DNA from 2 places in the Acinetobacter sp. P37 genome. Region 1 is predicted to be linked to the other one. Evidence: predicted binding sites of a transcription regulator. Region 1 holds the regulator's gene; the other holds the start of a gene.
The links. Region 1 encodes PhoB, which activates phosphate uptake and scavenging genes when phosphate is short. Its sites were predicted from a motif close to TGTCATNAANCTGTCATAA; they were not measured.

Region 1 (8,441 bases):
AGTTCCAGAATAAGGTGCCTGTATGTGACTCACTCTCACGCTTATAGGTCGGAGCAGCTGCACTGACATAAGTCTCATCTTCGCCTTGGACATATTCATAGGTGACACCAAAAGGATGGTGGTTATAGTAGATATCGAAACCTTTACGTAGGATATCGCCCTTACCGGCAAAGGCTGCATTGGCACCGCTTAAGTCAAATAGGTTGCTCTTACCTTGATACCAAGACACGCCAAAACTCAGCTCACGTAACCAAGAGTTATATTCCGCAGGTAAGGTATAGCGCAGACGGCCGATGAAGTTTTTGTCATCGTTATCATCAGATTTGTTTGCGCCATTGCCATTAACTAGACCAAAGGCATAACTAATCATTGGCGAACGGTAGTTATAGCCATAATCCACGGTTGGGAAGGCATCACCACGCACAATCAGACCGACTTCACGCAGTGCCAAACCATAGCCATAGCCTGGTAAGCTAAAGAGTGCATTGTTAATTGTTGGCTTCAAGTCTTCTGTGGCTTGGACTTCCTGACCAAATGGCAATAATTGCTGACCTAAGGTCACGCTTAAGCGTCCTTTATCCGCACTTAAGGTTGGTAACACTTGATAAGTCAATTGTGCATCAAGCAAGTTTAGATAACTGTTATTGGTTCCTGTTTGTGGTGAAGTACCAAAACGTAAGTTAAAGTCGAGGTTTTTGCCTTGCTCATAATCTTTATACAAATTACCAATGAAACCAATTTGCACCGCCCCTAAGTCAAAGGATGAATGACGATCATTGACTGCTGCACCGATATTATTGCCGACTGGCGCACTGCGCTGTGCTTCATCTATATAAGACGCTTTGGCTTGCACTACACCATTGATCAGCAACTGACGGGTAGATAACGCAGTTTTGGTTTCACGATCACGTTGTACTTGATATTTATAGTTTTCTAAATCGCTTTGCAGACCTTGTAACTCGGTACGGGTTACAAAGCTTTGATCATCTGCATTTTCACTTTCATCTAGGTTTTGTTCATCTGTCACAGCAGCCGTGTCTTGTTGTTGAAGTTGACTTAACTGTGTTTTCAGTTGTTTTAATGATTGTTCTAATTGGCTGACTTGCTGCTGTAATTGTGTGACATCTGTATTGGCATGCGTCAGTGCAATGCTTGCAGTGAGTAGGCTAAGTACAGCAGTTCCCTGTTTAAAATATCGCTTCATGGAATGTACACACCTACAGTTTCGCAAGTGACACATCGGTCGATTTGATTAATACGATGACTTGACTACCAATTTGCAAATCCAGCTCTTCTACAGAACGTGTGGTAATGACTGAAGTAAACACTCCAGATGCGGTCACCACATCTACTTCTGAAACAACATCTCCCTTTACAATTTCTTGAATTGTGCCTTTTAATTGATTACGTACATTAATAGATTGAATCGTCATTTTTAATTCCTCTTGTTTTGCTTGGATTAAATATGACCGATTTTTAATATACGCAAAAATAATATAAATAGATTTTAATATCTTATTTTATCAAATCTAAAAATATTATTTTAAATCCACTTAATCTGATAATTTAAGTACTCTTTGTTTTTAATAAAAATATTTTCATATTGCCAAATAAGGACATTATTCGCGACCAATTGCTTTATTTCTTTATTGATGGTTTGGCGTGATGCTGACAATAAATCTGCTAAGTCATGCTGGGAAATTTTTAAGCTAATTTCAGTGCCAAGAGGATGCTGAACACCGTATTGCAACGATAAATCATGCAAGACTTTACAGACTTTTTGATGTAAGTTCGCGACTTGTAAAAACTTAACCTGCTGGATGAGGTACTGCATTCTCAGACTTAAAATCTGTAATGCATCTTGCTTTAAGTCATTGTTATGCTGTATTTCTTCGGCAAAAATATGCTGTGGGATTTGTAAAACTTTAACTTGGTTAAATGCATAATAATCATAGTCGACCACTTGTGCATTGAGACAAGGCAATAAATTAATCAGATGCTTTTCTGAATAATAATTAAAGGCGTGAAAACGCCCCGATGGACTTAAATATCCAATTTGGATAATTCCATCAAGCAGAATATATAATGCCGATCGACAATTTTCTTTATTTAAAATTAAATCGCCTTTTTGATATTTTCGAACAATTGCATGTTTTAAAATATATTGAACTTTCTCATCAGAGACATTTTTAAATATATTTTTTAATATGTGATAATTCACATTATTAAAATCCTGAAATTTCATAAACTGATCCACCTAAATATTTAAAAATGTATATTAGATGGATCATGTTTTACTGACGAATCATTTATTCTTAATTCATTAGCACTTTATATGTATAGTTTTTAATCTAAATTAAAAACCTTATGAAACTTTTTCATAAACCTGGCCTTCGCTATAGCGCAAATTGCTAATATCTTGCTTTAACTCTTTACGAACCTGTTGGCTTGGACGACCATCAACACCAACTGGCACATCACCTTCTAAAGTCACACGACGTACCACACGGTGTTGATCACCATAGTCGTTAATTGCACGGTGCTGGGTTGCACGGTTGTCCCAAATCGCGATATCCCCCTCACTCCAGCGCCAGCTCACAATGTTTTCAAGTTTTTCAACATAGCTTTGGAACAAGTCAAATAAACGACGAGATTCAGTTGTGCTATAACCGACAAAGTTTTTAAAGAAGTGCCCCAAGAGCAATGTTTTTTCACCTGTTTCAGGGTGTACACGGACCAATGGGTGCTCTGTTTCATATTCAGTTGAGTTAAAAAGGTTTTTATATTTCTCCAAAACCTCTTTCGGTACACTTGCTTTTGCTGCGTAATCAAAATTGTTGCTATGAATAGCACGTAGGCTGTCTGCAAGCGTTTTAAGTTCGTCTGGTAAGTCATTATATGCAGTTGTGGTATTTGCCCATACAGTGTTTCCACCGACTTTAGGGGCCACCACACTACGCAGTACAGACGCTTTTGGATACGCGTCAATAAAGCTGATATCTGTATGCCAACTGTCAGCACGTGCTCCGCGTGAATCGATTTCTAAAATATGTGCTGAACCGTCTTTAACTGGCACTGTTGGGTGATTCAATGGCGTACCTAAACGTGCTGCAAATCCTTCTTGAGCTGCGTCATCTAAGTGTTGCTGATTTTTAAAGAAAATAGCTTTATGTTGCAATAATGCTTGGTTAATATCATGTACCACTTCATCGCTTAAATCAGCTGAAAGTTTAACGCCTTGAATCTCTGCACCAATACGACCACCAATTGGGTTGACTTGGATGTGTTTGTATTCGAATGTCATGATGTATTCCTCAATCTATAATTATTTGTTAGACCATATGTCTGTGAAATCATCATGCCGATTCGACTTATCTAAATCTGTCAAATAATTGACACTCTTATGCACCATTTCCGATTTATAAAAAATTTTCGCTGCTTTAGAGCATAAAAAAACCCACTGACGTGGGCTCTTTTCAATTGATTTTAATTACCGCTTATTGACCAAATTTAGTCGCCATGGCAGTTAATTTTTGATAACCCGTCGGTAGCAAACGTTGAATTAAATCAATCGCTTTTGCATCATTACCAATCAATAAACGGCGCTTATCTTTTTGTACTGCTTCAATGATTTGACGAGCCGCTTCTTCAGGTGGACAACGCAAGAATTTATTAAACGACTGTGCCGATTTTTGTGGGTTCATGCCTAAACTTTTCAAGCTGTCATTCATTTTTGCGGCATTGGCAATATTGGTACGAATACCGCCCGGATGTACACATAGCGCACTCACGCCACAATTTTCAATATCCAATTCTTGGCGTAAAGATTCGGTAAAACCACGTACTGCAAATTTAGTGGCATTATATGCCGACTGTGTTGGCTGTGCAGTTAAGCCAAACAAGCTGGAAATATTGATGATATGACCTTCACCACTTTGCTTGATATACGGTAAAAATTCTTTGGTGCCATAAACCACACCCCAGAAGTTAATATTGACAATCCACTCCAGTTCTTCATAGCTTGCCCCTTCAACGGTCGTGCCCAATGCCACACCCGCATTGTTAAAAATCATATTCACCGAACCATGATCTTTAACCGTCTGTGCTGCCCATGCTTTCATTGCTGCAAGGTCTGAAACATCAAGTTTTTGCGTGGTTACACGTACATTGCTGGCTTTCACCAATTCAACGGTTGCCGCTAGACCCTGTTCATTCACATCGCTTAAAGACAGATGACAGCCTTGTTTCGCCAAAAGCACTGCCAATTGCTGACCAATACCTGAACCTGCACCTGTAATGGCAGCCACTTTATTTTTGAAGTTTTTCATTGTGATTCCTTATTCCTTTATGCTGCCGCTTGGCTTTATCACAGCGTGATCTCATTTGCCAATGTGTGCAGTTCGTCAACTTAATATAGTTTTGACAATACATATTGTCAATGTCATCTTAGGACGTGCTAAGCTGTTGAAATCGCCAATGCTTAAACATAGGTTTAAACTGAAATTATTGCTAAAATAAGACAAAATTCTGCTTTAGTTCAGCGTATATTTTCATGACAGATGCAACAAATCACACAGAACAACAACAGGCAAAAAATGTGAAGGAACGTCAATTTAAAGGGCTTTCTCTCAGTGAACGTAAGCAAGCACGACGTGAAAAACTGATTGAAGCCGGTATAGAAGCCTATGGAACACATGGCTTTTTTTCAGTGACTGTGAAAGATATTTGTTTGGAAGCCAAGCTGACCGAACGCTATTTTTATGAATCATTTAAGAAAAGTGAGCAACTGTTCCAGACCATCTTTTTAAAATTAATCGATGAACTGCAACAAAACGTGATGCAAGCCATCATGCAAGCATCTACCGATTCTAAAAAAATGATTGAAGCGGGTTTAACCGCCCTATTGTTAACTTTAAAAAATAATCCCCGTATGGCGCGCATCATTTACATCGATGCCATGTTGGTACAAGAGCTACATAACCAAGCCACAATTCATGAAACCATGATGCGCTTTGACCGTATGATTCATGCCTTTGTCATGCTCATGATGCCGAATATTGATCGTTCAGAACGCGAAATTTCAATGGTCGCAACAGGTCTCAATGGTTATGTCACCCAAATCGCGATTCGCTGGGTCATGAGTGGTTATAAACAACCGATTGACGAAGTTTTATCGTCATGTAGCGTGGTCTTTTTGGCCTTGTTGGATGCTTTTTCTGAAAAACCCAGGAAATAAATTCTGAGCTCAACACTGATCTTTACAATTTTTTGAATGATTTTTTTGTGACAACAACATGATGCAAAGCCCATGTTGTTGAATATTTCAGGATTTAAATTGTCACAATTTCTTTCTAAACCCCAATGAAAGATCATTTTTGCAATGATACTGTCATAATTAATCTTTGTAATAAGCCTGTCATAAATATAAAACGGTCTACCGTTTACATAAAATAGGGTATTGCGCTGTGAAAGATGACTATATTTTAATCGTCGACGACGAACTCCCGATTCGGGAAATGATCCATACTTCACTGGATATGGCTGGTTTTCAATGTCAGCAAGCTGAAGATGCCAAACAAGCGCACCAAATGATTGTAGATCAGCGCCCTGCACTGATTTTATTAGATTGGATGATGCCTGGTGGCGTGAGTGGTGTAGACCTATGTCGTCGTTTAAAACGCGATGAAAATTTGTCAGAAATTCCAGTCATCATGCTCACTGCGCGCGGCGAAGAAGACCATAAAGTCCAAGGTCTGGACGCGGGTGCAGATGACTACATGACCAAACCCTTTTCCACCCGTGAGTTGGTGTCACGCATTAAAGCTGTGCTGCGTCGCTCAAATGCATTGGGTGGTGAAAAAACCATTGATGCCAATGGTTTAATCCTCGATCCAGTCAGCCAACGTGTCAGCTTTGGTAACACCATTTTAGATATGGGACCGACTGAATATCGTCTACTGGCCTTCTTCATGACTCATCCTGAACGTGCCTATACCCGTGCTCAATTATTAGATCAGGTTTGGGGTGGAAACGTGTATATTGAGGACCGTACCATTGACGTGCATATTCGTCGTTTGCGTAAAGTTCTTGAACCTTTCCAAGCCGATCGTTATGTGCAAACTGTTCGTGGTACAGGTTACCGTTTCTCTACCCGTGCAGACGCTGTGATGGGTTAGTCATTTTAGGTCTTTAATTTTCTATGTACGAACCGTATCCCGTCCCTGAACTTGCCAGTGAACATAAAAAATTCCGTTACAGCAGTTTATGGACTTTTGCCAAGCAGGATTTGAGACTTCTGGCTTTTTTCCTACTCATTGCTGCACTCATCGGCTTTGGTATCGGGTACTTATGGATCTGCATCTTAATCGCCTTTGCAGTGTTCTTTGCATTGCAAATGCGTTCGCTGTACTTGGTTAACGAATGGATTTCAAATCGTCCCTATGATGTCCCGCCAAATTTAGACGGTATTTGGGGGGCTTTACTCTTTAATGTATACCGTGCGCAGCGTCAAGAACGCATCGTACAAGCTGAAATGGTCGGCCTAATTGACCGCGCTCAATCTTCCTTGGTGGCGCTTGCTGAAGCTGTGGTATTGATTGATGAATTACACCAAATCGAATGGTGGAACCCTGCCGCAGAAAAGCTTTTAGGGATTCAACAGCTTGATCAAGGCCGCAATATTTTAAGCATTTTAAGACAGCCCAGTTTTATCGAATACTTTACCAATATCGATTTAGCCCCCGATGGTTTGAAAATGAAATCATCAGTGCTCGAAGACCATTATGTGCAAGTCAAATTGACCCGTTTTGGTCGAGAAAGTCGTTTACTAGTGGCCTATGACGTCACACGTATGCATAACCTTGAGCAGATGCGTAAAGACTTTGTCGATAATATTTCACATGAGTTACGCACACCGCTCACGGTTTTAAGTGGTTATATCGAAACCTTTACCGATCAGGAAGATTTAAATCCACGCTGGAAACGCGCATTCGATCAAATGCAGTCTCAAACCCGCCGTATGAATGCTTTGGTTAATGACTTGTTATTATTATCTCGTCTGGAAAATGATAAAAAAGTTGCTAAAAATCAAATCATTGAAATGCCCAGCCTAATGAACCAACTATATGACGATGCACATGCTTACAATGTGGATTATGGACATACACTGAATCTCGAGATTGATAGTCACTGTGACCTGATCGGATCAGATATGGAATTGGCAAGTGCCTTTAGTAACCTCATCACCAATGCAATTAAATACACCCCGAAAGGCGGTACTGTGACCATTGGGTGGCATGATGATGGTACGCATGGTTATTTTACCGTTGAAGATACAGGTATCGGGATTGACCCGAAACACTTACCCCGTTTAACGGAACGGTTTTACCGTGTGGATAGCGCACGTAGTCGCCAAACGGGAGGAACAGGTTTAGGTCTTGCCATCGTGAAACACGTTTTGATGCAACATCAGGCACACCTTGAAATTGAGTCCAAAGAAAACCGTGGTTCGCTGTTTAAAGTCGTCTTCCCTAAAGAACGCTTGTATCATGTGAGCTAAGCGGAATTATCCTGCCGGTCTTGCTGTGCTTCCAACTGTTGTTCTTGTTGTTTGGCACGGCGATATGCAGGACGCTGTTGCATCCGTTGTAAGAAAGCCTGAATTTGTGGATATCGCCCTTGAGTTCTGGTCATGACGGCTTCTAATGGAAACGTCATCTGAATATCCGCAAAGCTAAACGGTCCCGCAAAATATTCATTTTCCGCTAAATGGTTTTCTAAAAACTCGATATGTTCTTTTAAGCGAGGTCGTACAAAACCTTTTTTGACCCCATCACAAATGCGATTAGCTACGGGTTTGATGACCCAAGGTACATGGCGTGGCACATTGCTCATGACCAACTGCATCACCAACAACGGCATTAGAGAACCTTCGGCATAATGCATCCAAAAGCGATATTGTTGTTTTGAATGTTCCGCCTTGGCTGCAAAAAAATCATGCCGATCATACTTCTCTTGTAAATACTCCAAGATCGCTGCAGATTCTACCAAGACCAGTCCATCATCCTGCAATATGGGCGACTTCCCTAAAGGATGGATGGCTTTAAGCTCAGGGGGAGCAGACAAATTTGGCTGGCGCAGATAAAACTGAACCTGATAATCCAGTCCTAATTCCTGCATTGCCCATAAAATACGAAATGAACGAGATTTTTCTAGATGATGTAGCACCCGCATGGGTTCATCTCCTATATGAAGTCTAAAATTTTCTTATTTCTGGCAAGCCATTATTATTTTGAAGTACTTAAATCATAAAAAGTGTCAGATCACTGCTTAGGGCTATATCAAAACTAAATTTTGCACAGTACAGCAGCGACCTGCTTTTAAATTAAACTAGAGTAGTTTTAATGTCTACACTGCGCAATAAAGTTTTTGTCACTGGGGTT
Region 2 (8,441 bases), on a different contig from region 1:
ACTTAGAGAGTCTCTAATGTTCTTATATTTAGCTTGTTTTTGAAAAAGCTCATATGAAGAAATATAGTTCTCACTGTACTTATGTTTATCTATAGATAAGTAATATAAAGATTGTAAATCCGAAACATAATTGTCTGATAAGTCTTTTTCTAAAATTGTCATTCCTTTCTTATGCAATGAACCACATCGGAAAAAATCATCTATAAAATTTGAATCTTTTTCATCCTTATCTACAGTTGTTTCTTTATGACTATAAACTTCTTTAAAGTCAGGAGAAAAATAAGTTATCCAGATGTCACATAGTTCTAAAATTTGGACATCATTCAAAAAAGCAAGAGGTTTTTTGATTCCGATTTTATGACTTAATTCATAATGATCTTTAATAAGCTTTATGGCTTTAGTTAGTTCATTATTAGAAATTTTATAACATTTTGTCAGTTCTTCTTTAATGGCTTTGAAGGAGTTATCACTCCATTGTTCGTATGGCGGAAGATGTGTAGTTAACTCAAATATTTGTTGGCGTGATAGGTTTTTTGTGAATGTCCCAAGTTTGTATTCATCTATCAACGAATCAATCAAATAAATTAAATCATCTAGATTATCTTCTAAATCTTTGAATCTTGTATTGAGAATATAACAGTTGATAACACCTTGTTCGACTAAATGTGTCTGATCATCATTGCTTCTAGGATATCTAAAAGTTTGTCCTGTAGGATCAATACTTGCTATATCACATATTGTTTCATTAATTCGATCAATTAACTCTCTAAAACGGGTATCAAGCAAATTTGCATTTATTTTGAAATATGACCAAATATTCCCAATATCATGTGAAGTAATCAAATTAAAACAGGGTAAATCAATCTTTTTGATGTGAGCTAATAATCTAATTTCTTCAATAGCACCTTTAAGTCTAAGCTCAATAGAATGGCGCATATTAAAACAGATTGGATAAATCAAATGATCAATTTGTTCACCTTTGGAATTTAAAATGTAATTTAAAAGAAGATTAGCCGCTTTAGAATAGCCTTTTGAATATTCTATATAATTAGGTTGTCCATTATCCCCAACACATGCATTAGCCCATGTTGGCCCACTTCCAGTGAATGTTTTGTTGTCCATAAGTGTTTATTACAAAGTTTTTAGAATTTTAATGCAATATTATTGCATAAATCCCTCTTAACCTCCCTTTAAAAAAGGGAGGAGTTGTCACGTAATTCATGTAATCAAATGACAAAGTCCCCCTTTGAAAAAGGGGGATTTAGGGGGATTAAAAAATAAAAGCCCTCACAGCGAGGGCTTTTATTAATGCAAATTATTGAACTGAATCATCCAAATTCGGTGCTAACCAACGCTTCGCTTCATCCAAAGTCCAACCTTTACGCTTTGCATAATCCTCAAGCTGATCGCCTGCGATTTTACCCACGTTAAAGTATTGGCTTTCAGGGTTTGCATAGTAGAAACCGCTGACAGATGAAGGCGGCCACATTGCAAAACTAGAAGTCAATTGCGTACCAATCTTGTCGGTAGAACCTAACCAGTCAAACAATGGCGCTTTTTCAGAATGCTCAGGACAAGCAGGGTAGCCCGGTGCAGGACGGATGCCCACATAGTTCTCTTTAATCAATTCTTCATTACTTAAGGTTTCAGACGCTTGGTTACCCCAGAACTCTTTACGGATGCGCTCATGCAAATGCTCCGCAAACGCTTCCGCAAAACGGTCACCTAAAGATTGTGCAAGAATTGCAGAGTAGTCATCGCCTTTAGCTTTGTACTCATTGGCCATTTCTTCTGCACCAAAGATCGATACAGTGAAACCGCCCAAGTAGTCTTCTGCGACACCTTTAGGCGCAATAAAGTCCGCTAATGACAAGTTTGGTTTACCTGTCACTTTATCAGACTGTTGACGAATGTGATGGAAGGTATGCGTAACCGATTGACCATCTTCGCTATACACTTCAACCGAATCCGCTGCTGAACGGTTTGCAGGGTAAATACCAAACACAGCACGAGCATCAAAACGTTTGTTGTCGATGATGTCTTTTAGCATGGTCTGTGCTTGTTCATACAAGTCAGTTGCTGCTTCACCTACAACTTGATCAGTTAAGATAGCAGGGAATTTACCTGCCAAACTCCAAGAAATGAAGAACGGTGTCCAGTCAAAGTATTCAACTAATGTTTCCAATGGATAATTGGTCAGCGTTTGCGTACCAATAAAGTTTGGCTTCACAGGAGCATTGGCTGCAAAGTCAATTTTTAAACCATTTTCAACCGATTCAGCATACGTCAGTTTCGCTGCTTTCGGCTGTTTGTTAGCAATACGCTCACGGACTTTTTCATATTCAGCACGGGTTTCTGCTACAAACTTTGGCTTCATTTCCTTAGAAAGTAAAGTTGTTGCTACACCCACCGCACGAGATGCATCGGCAACATAAATGACTGCATCGTTTGAATATTGTGGATCAATTTTCACTGCCGTATGCGCTTTAGAAGTGGTTGCACCGCCAATCATCAATGGAATATTAAAGCCTTTGCGCTGCATTTCTTTCGCAACAAAAACCATTTCATCCAAAGACGGAGTGATTAGCCCAGATAGACCAATAATGTCGACTTTCTCATCAATGGCAGTTTGCAGAATCTTCTCGCAAGGTACCATCACGCCAAGGTCGATAATGTCATAGCCGTTACAGCCCAACACCACGCCTACGATATTTTTACCGATGTCATGCACATCGCCCTTCACAGTTGCCATCAGGACTTTACCCTTAGATTGGCCAGCTGTTTTTTCCGCTTCAATGAATGGGTTGAGCCAAGCTACAGCCTGTTTCATGACACGTGCAGATTTCACGACTTGCGGCAGGAACATTTTGCCTGAACCGAACAAATCACCTACCACATTCATGCCGTCCATCAGCGGACCTTCAATTACATCTAAAGGACGTTTAGCTTTCAGACGTGCTTCTTCAGTATCTTCATCAATGAATGTGGTGATGCCTTTAACCAAAGCGTGTTCCAGACGCTTTTCAACTGGAAGTTCACGCCATTCCAAGTTTTCCACTTGTTTTTGCGCAGCGCCTTGACCACGGTATTTTTCAGCAACTTCAAGCAGCTTTTCTGTAGCTTCTTGATGGCTTTCACCTTGGTTTTGGTTCAAGATCACATCTTCAACCGCAGCTTTCAGTTCAGCATCAATATCATCATAAATCGCCATTTGACCTGCGTTGACGATACCCATAGTCATGCCTTGCTGAATGGCATGGTATAAGAACACTGAGTGAATCGCTTCACGTACAGGCTCGTTACCGCGGAAAGAGAACGATACGTTAGACACACCGCCTGAAATCATCGCATGTGGTAAGTTTTGCTTGATCCAACCTGTCGCTTCAATGAAGTCCACAGCATAGTTGTTGTGTTCTTCGATACCTGTTGCCACTGCAAACACGTTCGGGTCAAAAATGATGTCTTCAGCAGGGAAGCCAACTTCATTCACTAACACGTCATAAGAGCGCTTACAGATTTCTTTTTTACGTGCAGCAGTGTCGGCCTGACCATTTTCGTCAAAGGCCATCACAATTACGGCAGCGCCATACTGACGGCACAAACGCGCTTTTGCAACGAACTCGTCATAGCCTTCTTTTAAGGAAATCGAGTTAACAACCGCTTTACCTTGTACACATTTTAAGCCCGCTTCAATGATTTCCCATTTAGATGAGTCAATCATGATCGGCACACGTGAAATTTCAGGTTCAGAGGCTACAAGATTCAGGAAGTGCACCATTGCGCCTTCTGAATCCAGCATGCCTTCATCCATGTTGATGTCGATAATCTGAGCACCGGCTTCAACTTGCTGCTGTGCAACTTCTAAAGCTTCGGCAAAGTTTTCTTCACGGATTAAACGTAGGAATTTTTTAGAACCTGTCACGTTGGTACGTTCACCGACGTTTACAAACAGCGAATCTTCTGTAATGTTGAACGGCTCTAAACCGCTTAAACGGCAAGCGGGTTTGGTTTCTGGCACTTGGCGCGGCGCAATGTCTTTTACGGCATTGGCAATAGCGCGGATATGATCCGGCGTTGTACCGCAGCAACCGCCCGTGATGTTAATCAGGCCGCTTTCTGCAAATTCTTTAATAAATGCAGCTGTTTCTTCAGGGGTTTCATCATAACCGCCGAAGGCATTTGGTAAGCCAGCGTTCGGATGGGCTGAAACAAAAGTATCAGCAACGTCAGCAATGGTTTTTACATGCGGACGCATGGCATCTGCACCTAGGGCACAGTTAAAGCCAATCGACAATAAGTCACCATGACGCACAGAGTTCCAGAACGCTTCAGCAGTTTGGCCAGTTAAAGTTCGGCCAGAGGCATCGGTAATCGTGCCTGAAATCATCAATGGCAATTCGTAGCCAATTTGGTTGAAGACTTCTTTCACTGCAAAAATGGCAGCTTTACAGTTCAAAGTATCAAATACTGTTTCAATTAAAAGAATGTCTGCACCGCCTTCAATCAGGGCATGCGCAGCTTCAATATAGTTTTCTTTTAACTCATCAAAAGTAATGTTACGAAATGCTGGGTCATTTACATTTGGCGAGATCGAGCAAGTACGTGAAGTCGGGCCAAGCACACCTGCTACAAAACGCGGTTTTTCAGGCGTTGAGTATTTTTCACAAGCGGCTTTGGCAATACGCGCTGCTTCACGGTTGATCTCTGATACCAAATCTTCCATGTGGTAGTCAGACATTGAAACTTTAGTGCCGTTAAAGCTGTTGGTTTCAATAATGTCTGCACCAGCATCGAGATAGGCTTCATGAATGCCTTGAATAATTTGCGGTTGAGTCAACACCAATAGGTCATTATTGCCTTTGAGGTCAGATGCCCAATCTGCAAAACGCTCACCACGGTAGTCAGCTTCTTCGAGTTTATGACGCTGAATCATGGTGCCCATTGCACCGTCGATAATCAGAATCCGTTGAGCGAGCAGCTCTTTTAGGGTGGCAAGCGTAGACATAAATAACCCCAATCCGATGGAATATAAAATCGGCAAATATATTAACAGAATTCATTGCAGTTTTATTGATATTCAATCATCTTCACAGTGCGCAATTATTAGCTTGTTGAATTAATGAGCAATATTGCAACTTGCTTATTTCATATTCCAATTTCATATAAATGTATGGAAAGCTTCATGAATTTGTCATATTGCTCAGGCAAGATTAAAAAACATCCAGCAGGGCTATGCAATATGACAAAAAAACATGACAGATGAAATATAAGCTGAAACATTGGGTTTCAAAGAAAATAAAGTTTAAATATGCAGATTAAATAACTGATTTACTTTATGAAAGTAGAGTGTGGAAGTCGGTTTTTAACACTTAAAAAAAACAAATAAAGCATGAAAAATTGCTTTATATGACACCGCTTTGTCATATAATTGTCATAATTAAATTGAACAATATGGGGATTTTAAAATCCTTTATTCCTGCCTGCATGAATTCTAAACAAACTCCCGTAGATTCAGCGCACACGTCGACTCCTCAAAAGTCCACGAATGTTCATGTGCCTACACCGAAATTCTTTATGCCGGTATTTTTGACGGTGATTATTTCAACGTTGATTTATATTGGTTTTCAGGTGACTGCCGATTTAGCGCATGTTCCGCCTTTAAGTCTTTATTCAATGATTTTATTGGGCACAGCCTTATTCATCGCACTTGGCTTTGAATTTGTAAATGGTTTCCATGACACTGCAAATGCAGTAGCAACAGTGATTTATACCAACGCCTTGTCAGCACCGGTTGCGGTAATGTGGGCAGGTTTCTGTAACTTTCTGGGTGTAATGGTTGCCAGTGGTGCAGTCGCTTACGGCATTATTGCCTTATTACCTGTTGAATTGATTATGAATGTCGGTTCAGGTGCTGGCTTTGCCATGGTTTTCGCTATGTTGATCGCAGCGATTTTGTGGAATTTAGGAACTTGGTTCTTAGGCATCCCTGCGTCTAGTTCGCATACTTTGATTGGTTCTATTCTTGGCGTTGGCATCATGAACTACCTGTTAAATGCAGGCGGTGGTGCGAGCGGTGTAGATATGGAGCAGGTGCTTAAAGTCGGTAAGGCGTTATTGTTCTCGCCACTGATTGGTTTTGCATTTGCAGCTCTCGTTTTCTTGTTGGTGAAGCGTATTTTCCGCAAACAGCTTGAACTGTTTCAGCCACCAGAAGGCAATAAGCCACCACCACCACTGATTCGTGCAATTTTGATCTTTACCTGTACAGGTGTAAGTTTTGCGCACGGTTCAAATGATGGTCAAAAAGGTATGGGTCTGATCATGCTGATTTTGATCGGATGTGTGCCATTGGCTTATTCATTGAATAAGAACTTAGATAATCAACATATTCAATCTTTCCATCAGTTATCTGCTCAAACTGCGACTGCGATCTACGCAGAGCATAAGGATATTCCTGATGCACAAGCGCGTGATGTACTCACCAAATACATTCAAACCAAAGAAGTCAGCCCAGAAGTTGTGCCAGCTTTAGCAAGTTTGACCGATCATTTAGGTGAGCGTGTTGCACAGTATGGCGACTTAAAAGATATTCCTGAACAAGAAGTATCTTCGATTCGTAATGACATGTACTTAAGTACTACTGCTTTTAAACGTCTAGATAAAGCTGACCAACTACCAGCAATGGCAGAAGCTGAACAAAAGACTGTGAAGGAATATCGTAGTCACTTAGACTCGTTCTTACAGTACATTCCAACATGGGTGAAAGTCGCTGTTGCATTGGCACTGGGTCTTGGAACCATGGTGGGTTGGAAACGTATTGTCGTCACTGTAGGTGAGCGTATTGGTAAAAACCACATGACCTATGGTCAAGGTATGTCTGCCGAGCTTGTTGCTATGTCAACAATTGCTGCTGCGGATGGTTTTGGTATGCCAGTATCGACCACACACGTATTGAACTCTGCGGTTGCAGGTACTATGGTCGCGAATAAATCAGGTCTGAACTTTGCAACAGTGAAAACCATTCTATCGGCTTGGGTCTTCACTTTACCTGCAACGATCTGTCTATCAGGCTGCTTGTACTGGTTATTCTTGAAAGTGTTCTAAGGAACTCAAATTTTAGGTATAAAAAAACGCTGCTTCGGCAGCGTTTTTTTATGGCTTTATCTCAGACATCACCGATTTGAATGGGATGGCTGAGCTGAAATGGAATAGTCAAACTAACAAGTTGAAGCTTTGCAAAGTTCAACACTTATTTGAACCAATGCTGTTACGCTTTTTTAAACAGTCCCAATACTTTTTTCACGGGCAATTTCTCTTCAGCAAAACCATACAGCGCCGCAAAAGGTAAGGCGGTACGTGCCAAATAAGCTACACGCCATAAGCCACCATGGTTGGCACCATGCATCATGAGTTCTAAAGGATGGTCTAGCGCTGTTTCAGGGTTTGCAACTGAGTGAGGATTTCTCAAGTCATGAATCCATAAAGCCGCCATGAGTGCATTGGTGGTTTCAGGTTGAAAGGATTCAACATCAAATAAACTCGCACCATTAAATGCGGCTTTTAATAATGGATTCTTCGTCACTGAGCGAGTCGTGGTGGATGGCGCAATATTGATACTAACCCGCTGACCATTTTGACGTGCGACAGTTGCGCGCCATTGTTGGATACGTTTTGCGAGTGCGTAGTTTGGACCTTGTTCCACCACCAAACAGTCAGCGATACCATAGGATTTTCCATTGTCTGCTGTGGTGGTTTGCTCATTATTTTGCTTAAAGAAATGCTGACCTGTGACTTTGGCAATGCTTTGCGTCAATAGCTTTTGTGCAGACGCACGGTTTTGGAATTTGGCTTGCGCTGCCGTAACAATCTCTTCTGGAACCGCATAGACATCGGTCGGAGTACACATAAACATCAAGCTGGTGTCGGCTTTTTGTTGACTGACATAAGCCATGATGCTGTCCATCGCCATTGCAACACGAACATGCTTTTCACCATCTAAATAGGCAATTGCAGCCAGATCAAGTTGATGTTCACTTTGTGCAAGCCACTGTGCAATTTCAGGAATGTGTGTCAGTAAATTGGCGCCCAATTTGTGTTTTAGTTTTTGAATGGGAGTGTCTTCATGCACAGCGTCGAGACTTGGTGCATATAAAGTGGCATTACCGGCCTGAACCGTGCTTAAGATTCGATCCCAAACACGTTCATTATTGAGGTCGATTGCCACAATATTGGCTTTCCATTTTGCTAACCACGTCAGAGGGCCAGCTTCGGAGGCAGCACCAAAAAGCACCATAGTCCGATCTGACAAATCGAACCATTCTGGGTGTGCAATGGCTTCACGTAATGCGTCGGCATGACTGGCTTCAATGATGCCAGCATCTTGCCATTTTTGAATCTGAGCCAGTAAAGCCTCACCTTGCAGTTTTTGGCCATGATAGGGC

Region 2: AC25JC_RS04845 (inorganic phosphate transporter) is a predicted target of PhoB. The motif match lies at 5,419-5,437, and genes of this name have one in related genera.

What each region holds. Positions count from the first base shown of each region.
Region 1 is NZ_JBLIYY010000011.1:111,342-119,782, reverse strand. Features, by position in the region: gene AC25JC_RS11625 (hypothetical protein) at 1-1,204, opposite strand, end outside; gene AC25JC_RS11620 (TOBE domain-containing protein) at 1,218-1,433, opposite strand; gene AC25JC_RS11615 (Crp/Fnr family transcriptional regulator) at 1,544-2,245, opposite strand; gene AC25JC_RS11610 (TauD/TfdA dioxygenase family protein) at 2,366-3,304, opposite strand; gene AC25JC_RS11605 (SDR family NAD(P)-dependent oxidoreductase) at 3,498-4,328, opposite strand; gene AC25JC_RS11600 (TetR/AcrR family transcriptional regulator) at 4,553-5,236, shown strand; gene phoB (phosphate regulon transcriptional regulator PhoB) at 5,466-6,176, shown strand; gene phoR (phosphate regulon sensor histidine kinase PhoR) at 6,200-7,558, shown strand; gene AC25JC_RS11585 (glutathione S-transferase family protein) at 7,555-8,232, opposite strand; gene AC25JC_RS11580 (OsmC family protein) at 8,384-8,441, opposite strand, start outside.
Region 2 is NZ_JBLIYY010000004.1:50,435-58,875, forward strand. Features, by position in the region: gene AC25JC_RS04835 (hypothetical protein) at 1-1,122, opposite strand, end outside; gene metH (methionine synthase) at 1,316-5,005, opposite strand; gene AC25JC_RS04845 (inorganic phosphate transporter) at 5,485-7,104, shown strand; gene AC25JC_RS04850 (hypothetical protein) at 7,268-8,441, opposite strand, start outside.